DNA from 2 places in the Streptomyces sp. SID5464 genome. Region 2 is predicted to be linked to the other one. Evidence: riboswitches for the same ligand, from Rfam matches in the RefSeq annotation. Region 2 holds a riboswitch; the other holds the start of a gene.

What was found. A riboswitch is a leader RNA that binds a small molecule or an ion and turns the genes downstream of it on or off. The one in region 2 is predicted to bind cyclic di-AMP.
Region 1: another riboswitch for cyclic di-AMP. It lies ahead of GTY47_RS36735 (C40 family peptidase); the one in region 2 lies ahead of GTY47_RS09685 (M23 family metallopeptidase).

The regions. Positions count from the first base shown of each region.
Region 1 is NZ_WWIQ01000075.1:99,002-106,289, reverse strand. Features, by position in the region: gene bioB (biotin synthase BioB) at 1-195, opposite strand, end outside; gene GTY47_RS36770 (8-amino-7-oxononanoate synthase) at 346-1,473, shown strand; gene GTY47_RS36765 (DUF397 domain-containing protein) at 1,537-1,767, opposite strand; gene GTY47_RS36760 (helix-turn-helix transcriptional regulator) at 1,777-2,637, opposite strand; gene GTY47_RS36755 (ATP-binding protein) at 2,851-3,309, shown strand; gene GTY47_RS36750 (LysR family transcriptional regulator) at 3,312-4,238, opposite strand; gene GTY47_RS36745 (LysE family translocator) at 4,331-4,960, shown strand; gene GTY47_RS36740 (DUF6328 family protein) at 4,896-5,537, opposite strand; gene GTY47_RS36735 (C40 family peptidase) at 5,619-6,092, opposite strand; cyclic di-AMP (ydaO/yuaA leader) riboswitch at 6,096-6,308, opposite strand; gene GTY47_RS36730 (hypothetical protein) at 6,644-6,952, opposite strand; gene GTY47_RS36725 (ATP-dependent Clp protease proteolytic subunit) at 6,960-7,288, opposite strand, start outside.
Region 2 is NZ_WWIQ01000009.1:295,671-302,958, forward strand. Features, by position in the region: gene GTY47_RS09675 (pitrilysin family protein) at 1-440, shown strand, start outside; gene GTY47_RS09680 (pitrilysin family protein) at 437-1,825, shown strand; cyclic di-AMP (ydaO/yuaA leader) riboswitch at 2,018-2,181, shown strand; gene GTY47_RS09685 (M23 family metallopeptidase) at 2,195-2,980, shown strand; gene GTY47_RS09690 (GntR family transcriptional regulator) at 3,168-3,863, shown strand; gene GTY47_RS09695 (HPr family phosphocarrier protein) at 4,003-4,284, opposite strand; gene GTY47_RS09705 (bifunctional GNAT family N-acetyltransferase/acetate--CoA ligase family protein) at 4,463-7,288, shown strand.

The DNA.
Region 1 (7,288 bases), on a different contig from region 2:
ACACAGGCCGGACTTCAGGTTGACGAGATAGTTGAGTTTCACCCGCCGGCCGAACCAGTGCCGGCGCACCTTCCCGGCCGCGGCCACCACATCGAGCAGGTCGTCGTCGGACGTGGCGAGGACGGCCAGCGCCTCTTCGCGGGTCGGCAGTTCGCGCCGAAGCCCCTTGTCCACCAGCGTGTTCAGCAGGTCCATGGGAGCCGATCCTGTCGTACGGAGCCGCCCGCGGCCAAGGAGAGTTCGTACAACAGAGGCGCTTCGAGGTGTGGGTATTGCCACACACTGACCTGCTGGTGGGCCCGCTAGTGTCTGTGCACTGCCTACAAATTCCCCGGAGGACCCCCCATGGCGTTCGGCTGGATCGACGAGCAGGCGCGGCTGCGCCGTCGCGCCGGACTCGTACGGACACTGCGCCCCCGTCCGGCCGTTTCACCGCTCCTCGACCTGGCGAGCAACGACTACCTGGGACTGGCCCGCCATCCCGAGGTCACCGAGGGTGCGGCCCGTGCCGCGCGGCTCTGGGGCGGCGGCTCGACCGGCTCCCGGCTCGTCACCGGCAGCACCGAACTGCACGCCGAACTCGAACGGGAACTGGCCGATTTCTGCGGTGTCGAGGCGGCCCTCGTCTTCTCCTCCGGCTACGCGGCCAACCTCGCGGCGGTCACCGCGCTGGCCCCGCACGGCTCCCTCATCGTCTCCGACGCGGGCAACCACGCCTCGCTCATCGACGGCTGCCGGCTGGCCCGCGGCACCACACAGGTGGTGGCGCACGCCGAGCCGGAGGCCGTGCGCAAGGCGCTGCACACGCACGGGGGCACGGCGATCACCGTGTCCGACACGGTCTTCTCGGTCGACGGCGACGCGGCCCCGCTCGCCGCGCTCGCCGAGGCGTGCCGGGAGCACGGCGCGGGTCTGGTGGTGGACGACGCCCACGGCCTGGGCGTCCTCGGTGACGGCGGCCGCGGCGCCCCGCACGCGGCGGGGCTCGCGGGCGCCGACGACGTCGTCGTGACGGTCACGCTGTCCAAGTCGCTCGGCAGTCAGGGCGGAGCCGTCCTCGGCCCGGCCCGGGTGATCGACCACTTGGTCAACGCGGCACGGACGTTCATCTTCGACACGGGTCTCGCCCCCGCGGCGGCGGGGGCGGCCCTGTCGGCACTGCGGCTGCTGCGCCGCGAGCCGGAGCGCGCGGCTCGGGTCCGCGCGGTGGCGGGCGAGTTGCACGCACGCCTGACCGCCGCGGGTCTGGAAGCGGTACGTCCGGACGCCGCGGTGGTCTCGGTGCGGGCGCCCTCTCCCGAGGACGCCGTGCGCTGGGCGGCCGGGTGCCGCGCGGCGGGCCTGGCCGTGGGCTGCTTCCGTCCTCCTTCCGTGCCCGACGGCATCTCACGGCTCAGGCTGACCGCCCGCGCGGACCTGACCGCGGAACAGATCGAACGCGCTGTACGACTGATCGGCGAGACGCGGCCATGAGTCGGCGTGACACGGCCGTGCGTCGCTCGACGACGGACTGATCAGGAGTGGTTCGGATGCGGCTCAGATGCGGTCGACCGCGGCCGTGAACTCCGTCCAGCTCCTCCGTGAGAAGAGCAGTGCGGGCCCGGCCGGGTCCTTGGAGTCGCGCACGGCGAGCAGTCCGGCCCAGGGCGGGGCGGCCGGACACGCGGTCTCGACGCAGTTGTTCGCGCCGGTGCTGTAGCTGCTGCGCAACCACCGCACACCGTGCAGTTCGATGCTTGAGGGGACGTGACGAGGCAGTGCACGCATGGTGCCTCCTTACGCGCCGGCGGCTGTCCCGGCGATGAAATCCAACGAGTCCTCGGGCGAAAGGGCGTGGATCTGAAGGGCGTTGAAGGCCTCCGTGTAGGCCCGGAGGTCTTCTTTCCGTTCGAGGTAGAGGCTACTCGTCAAGTGGTCGAGAACAACAACATCCAGATCAGATGTGCTCGAAAATGAGAAAATAACGAAAGGGCCGGTGACTCCGATGTGCGCCCCGGCGGCGAACGGCAGCACCTGGAGCCGCACTTGGGGCAGCCGCGCCGCCTCGACCAGCCGTTCCAGCTGCCGGGCCATCACCCCGGGCCCGCCCACCTCCCGCCGCAGCACCGCCTCGTCCAGGACGGCGCTCAGTTCCAGCGGCGGATCCGCGCGCAGCACGTCCTGCCGGGCCAGACGCACCTCGACCAGCGTGTCGAGCCGGTCCTCCGGCAGCCCCTCCACCGCGGCCTTCGTCACCGCACGGGCGTACTCGGGCGTCTGGAGCAGCCCCGGGACGACCGTGGTCTCCAGCGTGCGCATCGCGCCGGCCTGTGACTCCAGGCTGATGAAGTCCCGGTAGGTCGGCGGCAGCACCCCGCGGTAGGCGTGCCACCAGTGGGTCCGCCCGCCACTGTCCTCGGACCCCGCCAACACCATGAGCAACTCGCGCAGTTGAGCGTCCGCCACGGCGTACGCGTCGAGAAGTAACCGCACATCGGCCGGTTTCACCCCGCTCGTGCCCGTCTCGATACGGCTGACCTTCGACTGGTGCCAGCCCACCAGCCGGGCCGCCTCACCACTGGTGAGCCCCGCCGAGGTGCGCAGCGCGCGAAGTTCGGCGCCCAGTTTCCGGCGGCGCACCGCGGGACCGTGCTGCATGGGTTACTCCTTACTCCTTCCGAGCCACCCAAATACGGTCTCGCGTCGCAGAGTTCACCGCTTTGAGCGACAGATATATGCATATCTTGGTGGATCGCCGCCCTTCCGGGGTGTTCTGGTGGCACTCTGGCGACGAAGCACCAGTCCGGGACCGTACTCGAACCTTCCGCTCCGTGTCGGACTGCGGTCCCGTGGGAAAGGGACGACGTCGCCATGGCAGACCATTTGGAAGCATCCGTCACTCTGCCGAGCGATCCCGCCTCGGTCTCCGCAGCGCGCGCCTACGTGGTGGGCACGCTGGCGGAGTGGGGCCTGCCGGCGGACACGGAAGTGTCCGACACCATCCGGCTCATCATCTCCGAACTCGCGACCAACGCCGTCCAGCACACGTTCGGACAGTCGCCCACCTTCACGGTGGACGTCGAACTCGACCGCGACGAACACCTGCGCATCGGCGTCACGGACAGCCACCCGCGATTCCCCAGACGCCTGCCCGCCGCCGTCCAGCAGGACAACGGGCGCGGCCTCGTCATCATCCGCTGGCTGACCGCGGAATGCGGCGGCAGGCTCAGGATCCGCCGCACCCGCGAGGGCGGCAAGACCATCTCGATCGAACTCCCGTGGACCGTCCCGGTCCAGCCCGTGACGGCTGCGGGGCAGCAGGAGCCGTGATCTCACCGCATCTCTGACGCGTGCCGCGCGCGGCCGAACGCCCCGCGCAACAGGGCCCGGAAGGCCTCCACGGCAGGCGCCGCCTCCTCGCCCCGGTAGGCGACCGAGATCGTACGGCGCAATTCGCCCGCCCCGAGCGGGCGCACCCCGACCGGCGTGACCGATGTCCGCGCCACCATCTCCGGTACGACGCCCACCCCGAGCCCCGCGCTGACCAGTGCGCACACCAGCGCATAGCCGGGTGTCGAGACCAGGACCGACGGGCTGGCCCCGGCCCGCGCCAGCGCCGCCTCCACACCCTGCCGGGAAGGATGTTCCGGCGCCATGCTGATCAGCGGCTGACCTGCCAGTTCCGTCAAGGGAAGCCTGGACGTGCCGTCGGCGAGGGCATGACCCGGGGCGGTCACCAGAACCAGCTCCTCCACCAGGACCGGCTCCAAGCGGACGGAAGCGGGGAGCGAGAGGGCGTCGGCGGGCTCGTACGTGTGCGTCAGGGCCAGGTCGATGTCACCGGCGGCCACGGCCATGACACCGGTCGGCGGTTCGTGGTCGGCGACGGACAGCTCCACATCCGGGTGAGCCCGGCGGAACGCGCTCAGTACCGGCGGCAGCAGATGGATGCCCGCCGTCTGGAACGTCCCGAGCCTCAGGACGCCGCCCGACAGACCGGCCAGCCGGGCCAGTTCATGACGGGCCCGCTCCAACTCGTCGAGCACGCGCCGGGCCCGTGCCACCAGCAGCTCGCCCGCGCCCGTCAGCCGCGCCCCGCGGTGATGCCGGACCAGCAGCGCCGAGCCGGCCTCCCGCTCCAGCTTGGCCAGTTGCTGGGAGAGCGCGGGCGGGGTGTAACCGAGGCGCTCGGCCGCCCGGGTGATGGACCCGGCCTCCGCGACGGCGACCAGAGCCGCGAGCCGGGTCGGGTCGTACATGCCGCTGACCTCCACAGACCAAAGCGATGCTTAAGGCTTCCTCAGGATATTCGACATACCTGCTGAAGGCCCTGGTCCGGCAGGCTGGCCGCATGGACGCACAACTCATCGCCTTCACCGGGGTGGCGGCGGGCATGGTCGCGATGCCGGGCGCCGACTTCACGGTGGTCGTGCGCAACGCCCTGGTCTCCCGCCGGGCCGGCGTGGCCTGCGCGCTCGGCATCGCGGGCGGGCTGCTCCTGCACACCGCGCTGGCCGTTGCGGGGGTCGCCGCGGTCCTGGCCGCCGTGCCCGCGCTGTTCCGGGCGCTCCAGCTGCTGGGCGGCGGCTACGTCCTGTACCTGGGAGCGCGGACGCTGTGGTCACTGCGCGGGCACCGTGCCGTGGTCGCCGAAACCACGGGGACCGCTTCGTCCGCCGTGCGTCCCTTGCGGCAGGGCTTCGTCACGAACGCCCTGAACCCGAAGGCGCCCATCACCTTCCTCAGCCTGCTGCCGCAGTTCGTGCCCGCGAGCGGTCCCGCGCTGCCCCGGACGCTGCTGCTGGCGCTGATCGTGGTGGTCCTCGCCCTGCTGTGGTTCCCGGCCGTGGCGCTGCTGGTGGACCGACTCGGCCGCCGGCTGCGGGAGCCGCGTGCCGCGCGGGCCGTCGAGGGGGTCACCGGGGCCGCGCTGACGCTTCTCGGCGTGCTGCTCCTTCTCGAACCCCTGAGGGCTGCCTGATCGTGCCGCGCGGCGGTGCGGGGATCCGGACGGGACCCCGGGACGCAGGCTCCTCGCTGGTGGCTTGCGGCCGTCCGGGGCTGCCCTGCGTCTCGTCGCGCAGCCCCGCTCGCCGCACCAGCCGGGGGAGCAGCCCCCACAGACCGACGCAGACCAGGAACGTCGCCGCGCCCGCGGCGATGCCGCCGGCCCGACTGGTCGTCACATCGACCACCAGCAGGACCGAACCGCTGAAGGCGAACACCAGAACGATCAGACCGGTGGTGGCCAGTCGTGAGGAGACCTGCACGATGCGCGGCTTGGCGCCCTGCTGGAAGAGCGAGCGGTGCAGCGCGGCCGGCGCGGTGAACAGGGCCGCGGCCAGGACCGCCAGCAGCAGCGTGATGACGTAGGTGACGCGCTGGACCGTGTCGAGGGACGTGAAGCGCGAGGTGAACGCGAGCGACAGCAGGAACGCGAAGAGGATCTGTACGCCCGTCTGGGTGACCCGGAGCTCCTGGAGCAGCTCGACGAAGTTCCGGTCGGCGCGTTGCAGCGGAGTCTCGCCGCGCGCGGTGCAGGGACGGTGCTCGGCCATGGGGGACGGGTAACCACTTGAGGCCGTGTCACGCCCCGGCGTGCGGCGGCGCGTCAGGGACGCCGCCGCACGCCGGGCGGATCACCTCACGCGTCCGTACCAGACGCTCTTGGTCCAGATCTTCTGCAGCCGCACCACGTCCCCGCTCTTGGGGGCGTGCCAGAGCTTGTTTTTACCCGCGTAGATACCGACGTGGTACACGCTGCTGCCCGAGTGGAAGAACACCAGGTCTCCGGCTTTGCGGTTCTTGGCGGAGATGTGGCGCGTCTTGTTGTACTGCTGGGCGGCCGTGCGGGGGAGCTTCTTGCCCGCCTTCTTGAACGAGTACAGCGTGAGACCCGAGCAGTCGAACCTGTGCGGGCCGGTGGCCCCGTACTTGTAGGGCGATCCCTTCTTCGAGGCCGCTATCTGGAGTGCCTTGGTCGCCGGTGTGGCTGCCGCCGCCTCGGAGGAGAAGCCGGGAGCCACGATCGAGCCGCCCACGGCGGCGATGGTGAGGGCCGAGGCCGTACCGGCCCGGACCATGAGCGACGGGACACGATTGAGCGCAGTCATGCGCAACCCTTCGTCAGCCGCCTGTGAAGGATGACCTGTCGGATTCGGGCTGGCGAAGTTGCCCGGCCGCTGACGCGGCTTCACCCCAAGGGCTGCTCGGACCCGGTCATGGCGTGACCGTCCCGGCGACCCGTCGTGCTTGGGTCCTCCACTCCTGCCGATCCACTCCTGTCGACCGGTCATCCGGGCGGCGGCAGGACTCGGCGTCCGCCCGGACCGCCCCGCCGCTGCGGCGGGGGCTTGTCGTCAGACGGGATCTTGGCTCATGGTTGTCCCGAAATCCCAACGGAACCGGGGATTTGTGTTGTTACTCACCACTCACCCGTTCGGGTGGACACGTCTGTGTTCGAGCCACGGTCCACAGGCCCACTGGCCGTCGGACCAGCGATGGAATGTCCCATTCCGCCCTTCGGTCACGCGCGTTGCGCAACTGTGAGGGCCCGAAAAAAGGACTCTCGTCTACTCCGAACAGGGGTACGTCGTTCGGCCCGTTTCGACTCAGGCCCGGGCGCTCCGTCGACAGGGCGGGTGTCCGGGCCGGTGAGGCGGCGTCAACTGACGGACTCGGGGGGCAGGGTGACGCGGGCCGTGCGCCGCTCGCCGTCCAGCACCCGCAGTGCCCGGCCGAGGGTGCCGGCGTGCAGCTCCGTCTCGCCCCGCTGGTGCATCAGCGTCAGTGCGTCACGCAGCGCGGTCGCCTTGCCGACCAGGGCCTGGGCGGCGCGCAGTCCGCGATAGGTGTCGCCGGGCAGCGCCGGGTTGATCCGGCCGAGCAGATCGACGACCTCCAGGTAACGGTCGATCAACTCCGCCTCGGCGCGTGTCAGCGCGGGCAGCGGCGGCAGTTCGGGTGGGAGCACCGGCGGCTCACTCTCCGGTCGGCGGGGCCAGGGTGGCCTTGCGGTTGGGGATGATCCGGTCCACCAGGCCGTACTCCACCGCCTCCTGGGCGGTGAGGACCTTGTCGCGCTCGATGTCCGCGCTCACCTGCTCCCGGGTGCGCCCCGTGTGCCGTGCGAGCATCTCCTCCATGCGGGTCCGGATGCGTGTCAACTCGTCGGCCTGGATCGCCAGATCGCTGGCCTGTCCGCGGACCGGCTCGGGCAGGGCGGGCTGATGGATCACCACCCGCGCGTCCGGCAGCACGGATCGCTTGCCGGGCGTGCCCGCCGCCAGCAGCACCGAAGCGGCCGCGC
Region 2 (7,288 bases):
CCTCCCTGGGGTGGCTGGACGTGAAGACGTCCGGTGACGTGGAGGTCCCGGTCATCGAGTCGGCCATCGACGAGGAGCTCGCCCGGTTCGCCGATGAGGGCCCCACGGCCGAGGAGATGGAGCGCGCCCAGGCCCAGTTGGAGCGCGAGTGGCTGGACCGGCTGGGCACGGTCGCCGGCCGCGCCGACGAACTGTGCCGGTACGCCGTCCTGTTCGGCGACCCGCAGCTCGCCCTGACCGCCGTGCAGCGCGTGCTGGAGGTGACGGCCGAGGAGGTCCAGGAGGTCGCCAAGGCCCGCCTGCGGCCCGACAACCGCGCGGTGCTCGTCTACGAGCCCGTCGCCGACGAGGCGGGCGACGCGGAGACCGCCGAGGACGCCGACACCACCGAGGACACCGCAGCCGCGGCCCTGAACGAGAACGAGGAGGCGGCCAAGTGACCGAGCTCGCCACGATGGACTTCCACCCCCAGCCGCAGGCGGGCGAGGCCAAGCCGTGGGCCTTCCCGGCCCCCGAGCGCGGCACGCTCGGCAACGGCCTGACGGTCCTGCGCTGCCACCGCCCCGGCCAGCAGGTCGTCGCCGTGGAGGTGCTGCTGCACGCGCCCCTGGACGCCGAACCGGCCGGCCTCGACGGCGTGGCCACGATCATGGCCCGGGCCTTCTCCGAGGGCACCGACAAGCACTCCGCCGAGGACTTCGCCGCCGAGTTGGAGCGCGCGGGCGCCACCCTCGACGCGCACGCCGACCACCCCGGCGTCCGGCTCAGTCTGGAGGTGCCGGCCTCCCGGCTCGCCAAGGGGCTCGGCCTGATCGCCGACGCCCTCAGGGCGCCCGCGTTCGCGGACAGCGAGGTCGAGCGGCTGGTCCGCAACCGCCTCGACGAGATTCCGCACGAGCTGGCCAACCCCGCCCGCCGTGCCGCCAAGGAACTCTCCAAGGAGCTGTTCCCGGCGGACTCGCGCATGTCGCGGCCCCGCCAGGGCACCGAGGAGACGGTCGCCGCGATCGACTCCGCGGCCGTACGCGCCTTCTACGAGCGGCACGTCAGGCCCGCCACGGCCACCGCCGTGGTCGTCGGCGACCTCACCGGCATCGACCTCGACGCCCTGCTCGGCGACACGCTGGGCGCCTGGACGGGCTCGGCGGCCGAGCCGCGCCCGGTGCCGCCGGTGACCGCCGACGACACGGGCCGGGTCGTCATCGTGGACCGCCCCGGCGCCGTCCAGACGCAGCTGCTGATCGGCCGGATCGGCCCGGACCGGCACGACCGCGTGTGGCCCGCGCAGGTGCTCGGCACGTACTGCCTCGGCGGCACCCTCACCTCCCGCCTGGACCGCGTCCTGCGCGAGGAGAAGGGCTACACCTACGGGGTGCGGGCGTTCGGCCAGGTCCTCAGGTCCGCCCCGGACGGGACCGGTGCCGCGATGCTCGCCATCAGCGGCTCCGTGGACACTCCCAACACCGGCCCCGCCCTCCAGGACCTCTGGACGGTGCTGCGCACCCTCGCCGCCGAGGGGCTGACCGACGCCGAGCGGGACGTCGCCGTGCAGAACCTGGTCGGCGTGGCGCCGCTGAAGTACGAGACGGCGGCGGCCGTCGCGAGCACGCTGGCCGACCAGGTCGAGCAGCATCTGCCCGACGACTACCAGGCCACCCTGTACCGGCAGCTCGCCGCGACCGGCACCGTGGAGGCCACCGCGGCGGCCGTCAGCGCCTTCCCGGTGGACCGTCTGGTGACCGTGCTCGTCGGTGACGCGGCGCAGATCAAGGGCCCGGTCGAGGCCCTGGGCATCGGCGAAGTCTCCGTCGTGGCAGCCGAGTAGCGGCCCGCGCGCGCAGGGGCCCTGGTTGTCTTCCAAGGCACCAGGGCCCCTTTATGCCCGAATTGATATGGAGGTTGCCTGTCTGCCCTGTGGGATGCGCTACAAAAGCCGGGATCCGTTTGGGAATTGAAAGTGGCCCCGCTTAGCGTCGTCCGGGCTGTTCGTCAGGCAGTGCGCCGCACCCGCGGCACCGGACAGTCATCGCCGAGTCCCCGTACGGCGCGAGCCAGGGGAGCCGGGGACCCACCGCAGTCCCTGGGGTGAATCGGACGCCCGAGCGAGCCGCGAGGGGGTCCGTAGGAGACCTTCCTGCTCCGAACCCGTCAGCTAACCCGGTAGGCGAGAAGGAAGGAAAGGACCAGGCACTCCATGGCGTTCACCCGCGCCACCGGGAAGCATCGTCGTCCCAGCCGGATGCAGCGCGGCACGGCCCGCGCGGCGGGCGTCGCGGCCCTCGCCACCACCGGTGTCATCGGCACCGTGGCCGCCCCGGCCTTCGCCGCAGAGCCCGCCGTCGAGCAGACCGGCCTCACCCCCGTCGTCACCATGGGCGACACCGTGGCCCAGCAGATCGACGCCCAGGCCGCCGCCCAGAAGCAGGCCGCCGAGGAGGCCGCCGCCAAGAAGAAGGCCGAGGAGGCCGCCCGCGAGCGGGCCGCCGAGGCGGCCAAGGAGGCCAAGGAGGCGGCCGAGAAGGCGCGCGAGGCCAAGGAGCGCGCCGCCCGCGAGGCCGAGCGCAAGCGCCTCAACACTTTCGTGCCCCCGATCTCCGGCTCGTACGTCTCCACCGGCTACCGGGCCAGCAGCGGGCTGTGGTCCTCCGGCAGCCACACCGGCGTCGACTTCCACGCCGCCAGCGGCACTCCCGTCCACGCGGTCGGCATGGGCACGGTCGTCGAGGCCGGCTGGGGCGGCTCCTACGGCAACCAGATCGTGATCAAGATGAACGACGGCACGTACACCCAGTACGGCCACCTGTCGTCCATCAGCGTCTCGGTGGGCCAGCGGGTCACCCCCGGCCAGCAGATCGGCCTGTCCGGCGCGACCGGCAACGTCACCGGACCGCACCTGCACTTCGAGGCCCGTACCAGCCCCGAGTACGGCTCCGACATCGACCCCGTCGCCTACCTCCGCTCGCACGGTGTGAACGTCTGACGGCGTACCACTCCGCTTCCCGAGGCCCCGGCTCCCCGAGCCGGGGCTTTCGGCGTTTGTGACGCCCGGCTGTCCAAAAAATATCCATGGATTCCGGTCCCCCGTCGGAAATTCCGGCTCATTGCAATAGAGTCACGGAACACGCGTCACTCGTCGACGTTTCACGGGGATTAAACGGAGGTCGGTCATGCGTATTCCCGCGCACTCGGTGTGCACGGCCATCCGGGACGACATCGTCGCGGGTGTCTACGAGCGCGGCAGCCGGCTGACCGAGGAACTCCTCGCCCGCCGCTACGGCGTCTCGCGCGTCCCCGTCCGGGAAGCCCTGCGCACCCTGGAGGCCGAGGGTTTCGTGGTGACCCGGCGGCACGCGGGCGCGTGCGTCGCCGAACCCACCGAGCAGGAGGCCGCCGACCTGCTGGAGATGCGGCTGCTGCTGGAGCCGCTCGGCGCGGCCCGCGCCGCCCAGCGCCGCACCGAGGCCCATCTGAAGGTCCTGCGCGGGCTGGTCCGGCTCGGCCAGGAGCGCGCCCGCCGGGGCAACAGCGACGACCTGCGCTCCCTGGGCGGCTGGTTCCACGAGACGCTCGCGCAGGCCTCCGGCAGCCCCGCGCTGACCTCGATGCTCACCCAGCTCCGCCACAAGATCGCCTGGATGTACACCGTCGAGGCGCCGGCCGGGCCGGTGGAGTCCTGGACCGAGCACGGCGCGATCGTGGACGCGGTGGCGCGCGGGGACAGCGAGCGCGCGCGGGCGGTCACGGCGCTGCACACCGAGCGCGCGACGGCCGCGCACCGGTTGCGTTTCGGTTCCGCCGGGGAGCGGGCCGAGCGTGTGAGGAACTCGCAACATCCCGTAAACACGGCGAGCCTGCGGCATTAACACGGGAGCCGTATACAAAGAGCAGGAAATTCGCGGGGGATTATTTCTGCTGCCCGTCAACGGGAATTCCACGTCCCGCGAACCGGAATGGCGAAGGGCTCGCCCGATGAATTCGGGCGAGCCCTTCGGAGATGCGCACTCAGACGGTCTCGGGCAGTTCCTCGAGGCCCTCGGAGACCAGCTTCGCCAGCCGGTCCAGGGCGGCGTCCGCACCCTCGGCGTCGGAGGCGAGGACGATCTCCTCGCCGCCCTGGGCGCCGAGGCCGAGGACGGCCAGCATGGAGGCCGCGTTGACGGGGTTGCCGTCTGCCTTGGCGATCGTCACCGGGACGCCTGCGGCCGTGGCGGCTCGGACGAAGATGGAGGCGGGGCGGGCGTGGAGGCCCTCGGCCCAGCCGACGTTGACGCGGCGCTCAGCCATGTGTTGCTGCCCTTCAGTTTTCAGGGTTGTCTAGACCAGTTTCCCATACCGTGAAGCTGCGCCGGAGCGGTCCTGACGTACCGCCCCGGGGTGCCGTCGGATCGCGGCCTCGACCCGACTGACGCCCTCCACAGACTGCCTCGCGCCGCTGTCGGACGCTAGCCGTACTCTGGGGCCCATGCAGACCTCGCCGGACCGGCACGAGTATCCCGCCCACTGGGAAGCCGACGTGGTGCTGCGCGACGGTGGCACCGCGCGCATCCGGCCCATCACCGTTGATGACGCCGAGCGCCTGGTCAGCTTCTACGAGCAGGTCTCCGACGAGTCGAAGTACTACCGCTTCTTCGCGCCGTACCCTCGCCTGTCCGCCAAGGACGTCCACCGCTTCACGCACCACGACTTTGTGGACCGGGTGGGACTCGCGGCCACAGTCGGCGGCGAGTTCATCGCCACCGTACGCTACGACCGGATCGGCGCGGACGGAACGCCCGCGTCCGCACCGGCCGACGAGGCCGAGGTCGCCTTCCTGGTGCAGGACGCCCACCAGGGCCGGGGCGTCGCCTCCGCTCTCCTCGAGCACATCGCCGCCGTCGCCCGCGAACGCGGCATCCGCCGCTTCGCCGCCGAGGTGCTGCCCGCCAACAACAAGATGATCAAGGTGTTCACGGACGCCGGGTACACCCAGAAGCGCAGCTTCGAGGACGGCGTCGTCCGTCTGGAGTTCGACCTCGAACCCACCGACCGCTCCCTCGCCGTCCAGTACGCGCGCGAGCACCGTGCCGAGGCCCGGTCCGTGCAGCGACTGCTCGCGCCCGGCTCGGTCGCCGTCATCGGAGCCGGGCGCGCCCCGGGCGGCGTGGGCCGCAGCGTCCTCGGCAACATCCGCGACGCCGGGTACACCGGCCGCCTCTACGCTGTGAACAGGGCACTGCCCGAGGGACAGAAGGAACTCGACGGGGTCCCCGCCCACCGCTCGGTGCAGGACATCGACGGCCCGGTCGACCTCGCCGTCGTCGCCGTGCCGGCCGAACACGTGCCCGAGGTCGTCACCGAGTGCGGCGAACACGGCGTGCAGGGGCTGGTCGTGGTCTCCGCCGGATACGCCGAGAGCGGCAGCGAGGGGCGCGAACGCCAGCGCGCACTCGTGCGGCACGCGCGCACGTACGGCATGCGGATCATCGGGCCGAACGCCTTCGGCATCATCAACACCTCCCCGCGCGTACGGCTCAACGCCTCCCTCGCGCCCGAGACGCCGCGCCCGGGCCGGATCGGCCTGTTCGCCCAGTCCGGCGCCATCGGCATCGCCCTGCTGTCCCGGCTGCACCGGCGCGGCGGCGGCGTCACTGGCGTGACCGGCGTCTCCACCTTCGTCTCCTCCGGCAACCGGGCCGACGTCTCCGGCAACGACGTCCTCCAGTACTGGTACGAGGACCCCGACACGGACGTCGTCCTCATGTACCTGGAGTCCATCGGCAATCCCCGCAAGTTCACCCGCCTCGCCCGCCGGACGGCCGCGGCGAAGCCACTGGTCGTGGTCCAGGGCGCCCGGCACGCGGCCGCGCCCCAGGGGCACGCCGTACGGGCGACCCGGCTGCCGCACGCGACCGTCTCCGCGCTGCTGCGGCAGGCCGGCGTCATCCGGGTCGACACCATCACCGAGCTGGTGGACGCCGGACTGCTCCTCGCGCGCCAGCCGCTGCCGGCCGGGCCCCGGGTGGCGATCCTCGGCAACTCCGAGTCGCTCGGGCTGCTCACCTACGACGCGTGTCTCGCCGAGGGGCTGCGGCCGCACCCCCCGCGGGACCTGACCACGGCGGCCTCCGCCGCGGACTTCCACACGGCCCTGTCGCGGGCGCTGGCCGACGACCGGTGCGACGCGGTGGTCGTCACCGCCATACCGGCGGTGGGGGAGGGCTCGGTCGCGGACGCGGCCCTCGCCGACGCGCTGCGCTCCGCGGCGGCCGCCGCCCCGGCCAAACCGGTCCTGGTGGTGCACGTGGAGCTGGGCGGCCTGGCGGAGGCGCTGTCGGCGGCGGCGAGCACGGCACCGCAGGCCGACGCGGACAGCCCGCCACAAGCCCGGCCCGGCGCCCCCCGGACCACCCCCCGCCCGACGCCCCCGGGAGAACCTCCTGAGGGCGAGCACCTCATCCCCGCCTACCCCGCCGCCGAACGTGCCGTGCGTGCCCTCGCGCAAGCCGTCACCTACGCGCAGTGGCGGCGCGACGCCGCCGACCCCGGCAAGGTGCCCGAGTACGAGGACATCGACGAGAAGGGCGCCGCCACGCTGATCGACGGGCTCCTCGCGCGCGGGCAGGGACTCACGCTCGGCGCGGCAGAGACCTGCGACCTGCTCGGCCACTACGGCATCCACGTCCACCGCGCCCTGCCCGCCCCGACGCCCGACGCCGCCGCCGAGGCCGCCCGCACCCTCGGCTACCCCGTCGCCCTCAAGGCCACCGCCCCGCACCTGCGGCACCGCGCCGACCTGGGCGGCGTCCGCCTCGACCTCGCGGACGAGGACCAACTGCGCAGGTCATATACCGAGTTGACCGAACTGTTCGGGGCACCGGAGGAGCTGCGCCCCGTCGTGCAGCGGATGGCGCCGCGCGGCGTGGACGTCGTCGTACGGGCCGTCATCGACCCCGCCGCCGGAGCCGTGCTCTCCTTCGGGCTCGCCGGGGCCGCCTCGCAGCTGCTCGGGGACACGGCCCACCGGCTGATCCCGGTCACCGACAAGGAGGCGACCTCACTGGTGCGCTCGATCCGCACCGCACCCCTGCTGTTCGGCTGGCGCGGCTCCGCACCGGCCGACACCCGCGCCCTGGAGGAGCTGCTGCTGCGGGTGTCCCGGCTGGTCGACGACCACCCGGAGGTCGTCGCGGTCACCCTGGAGCCGGTGGTCGTCGCCTCGCACGGCCTGAGCGTCCTGGGCGCCTCCGTCCGCCTCGCGCCTCCGCCCGCCCGCGACGATCTCGGCCCGAGGACGCTCCCCGCGTACTGA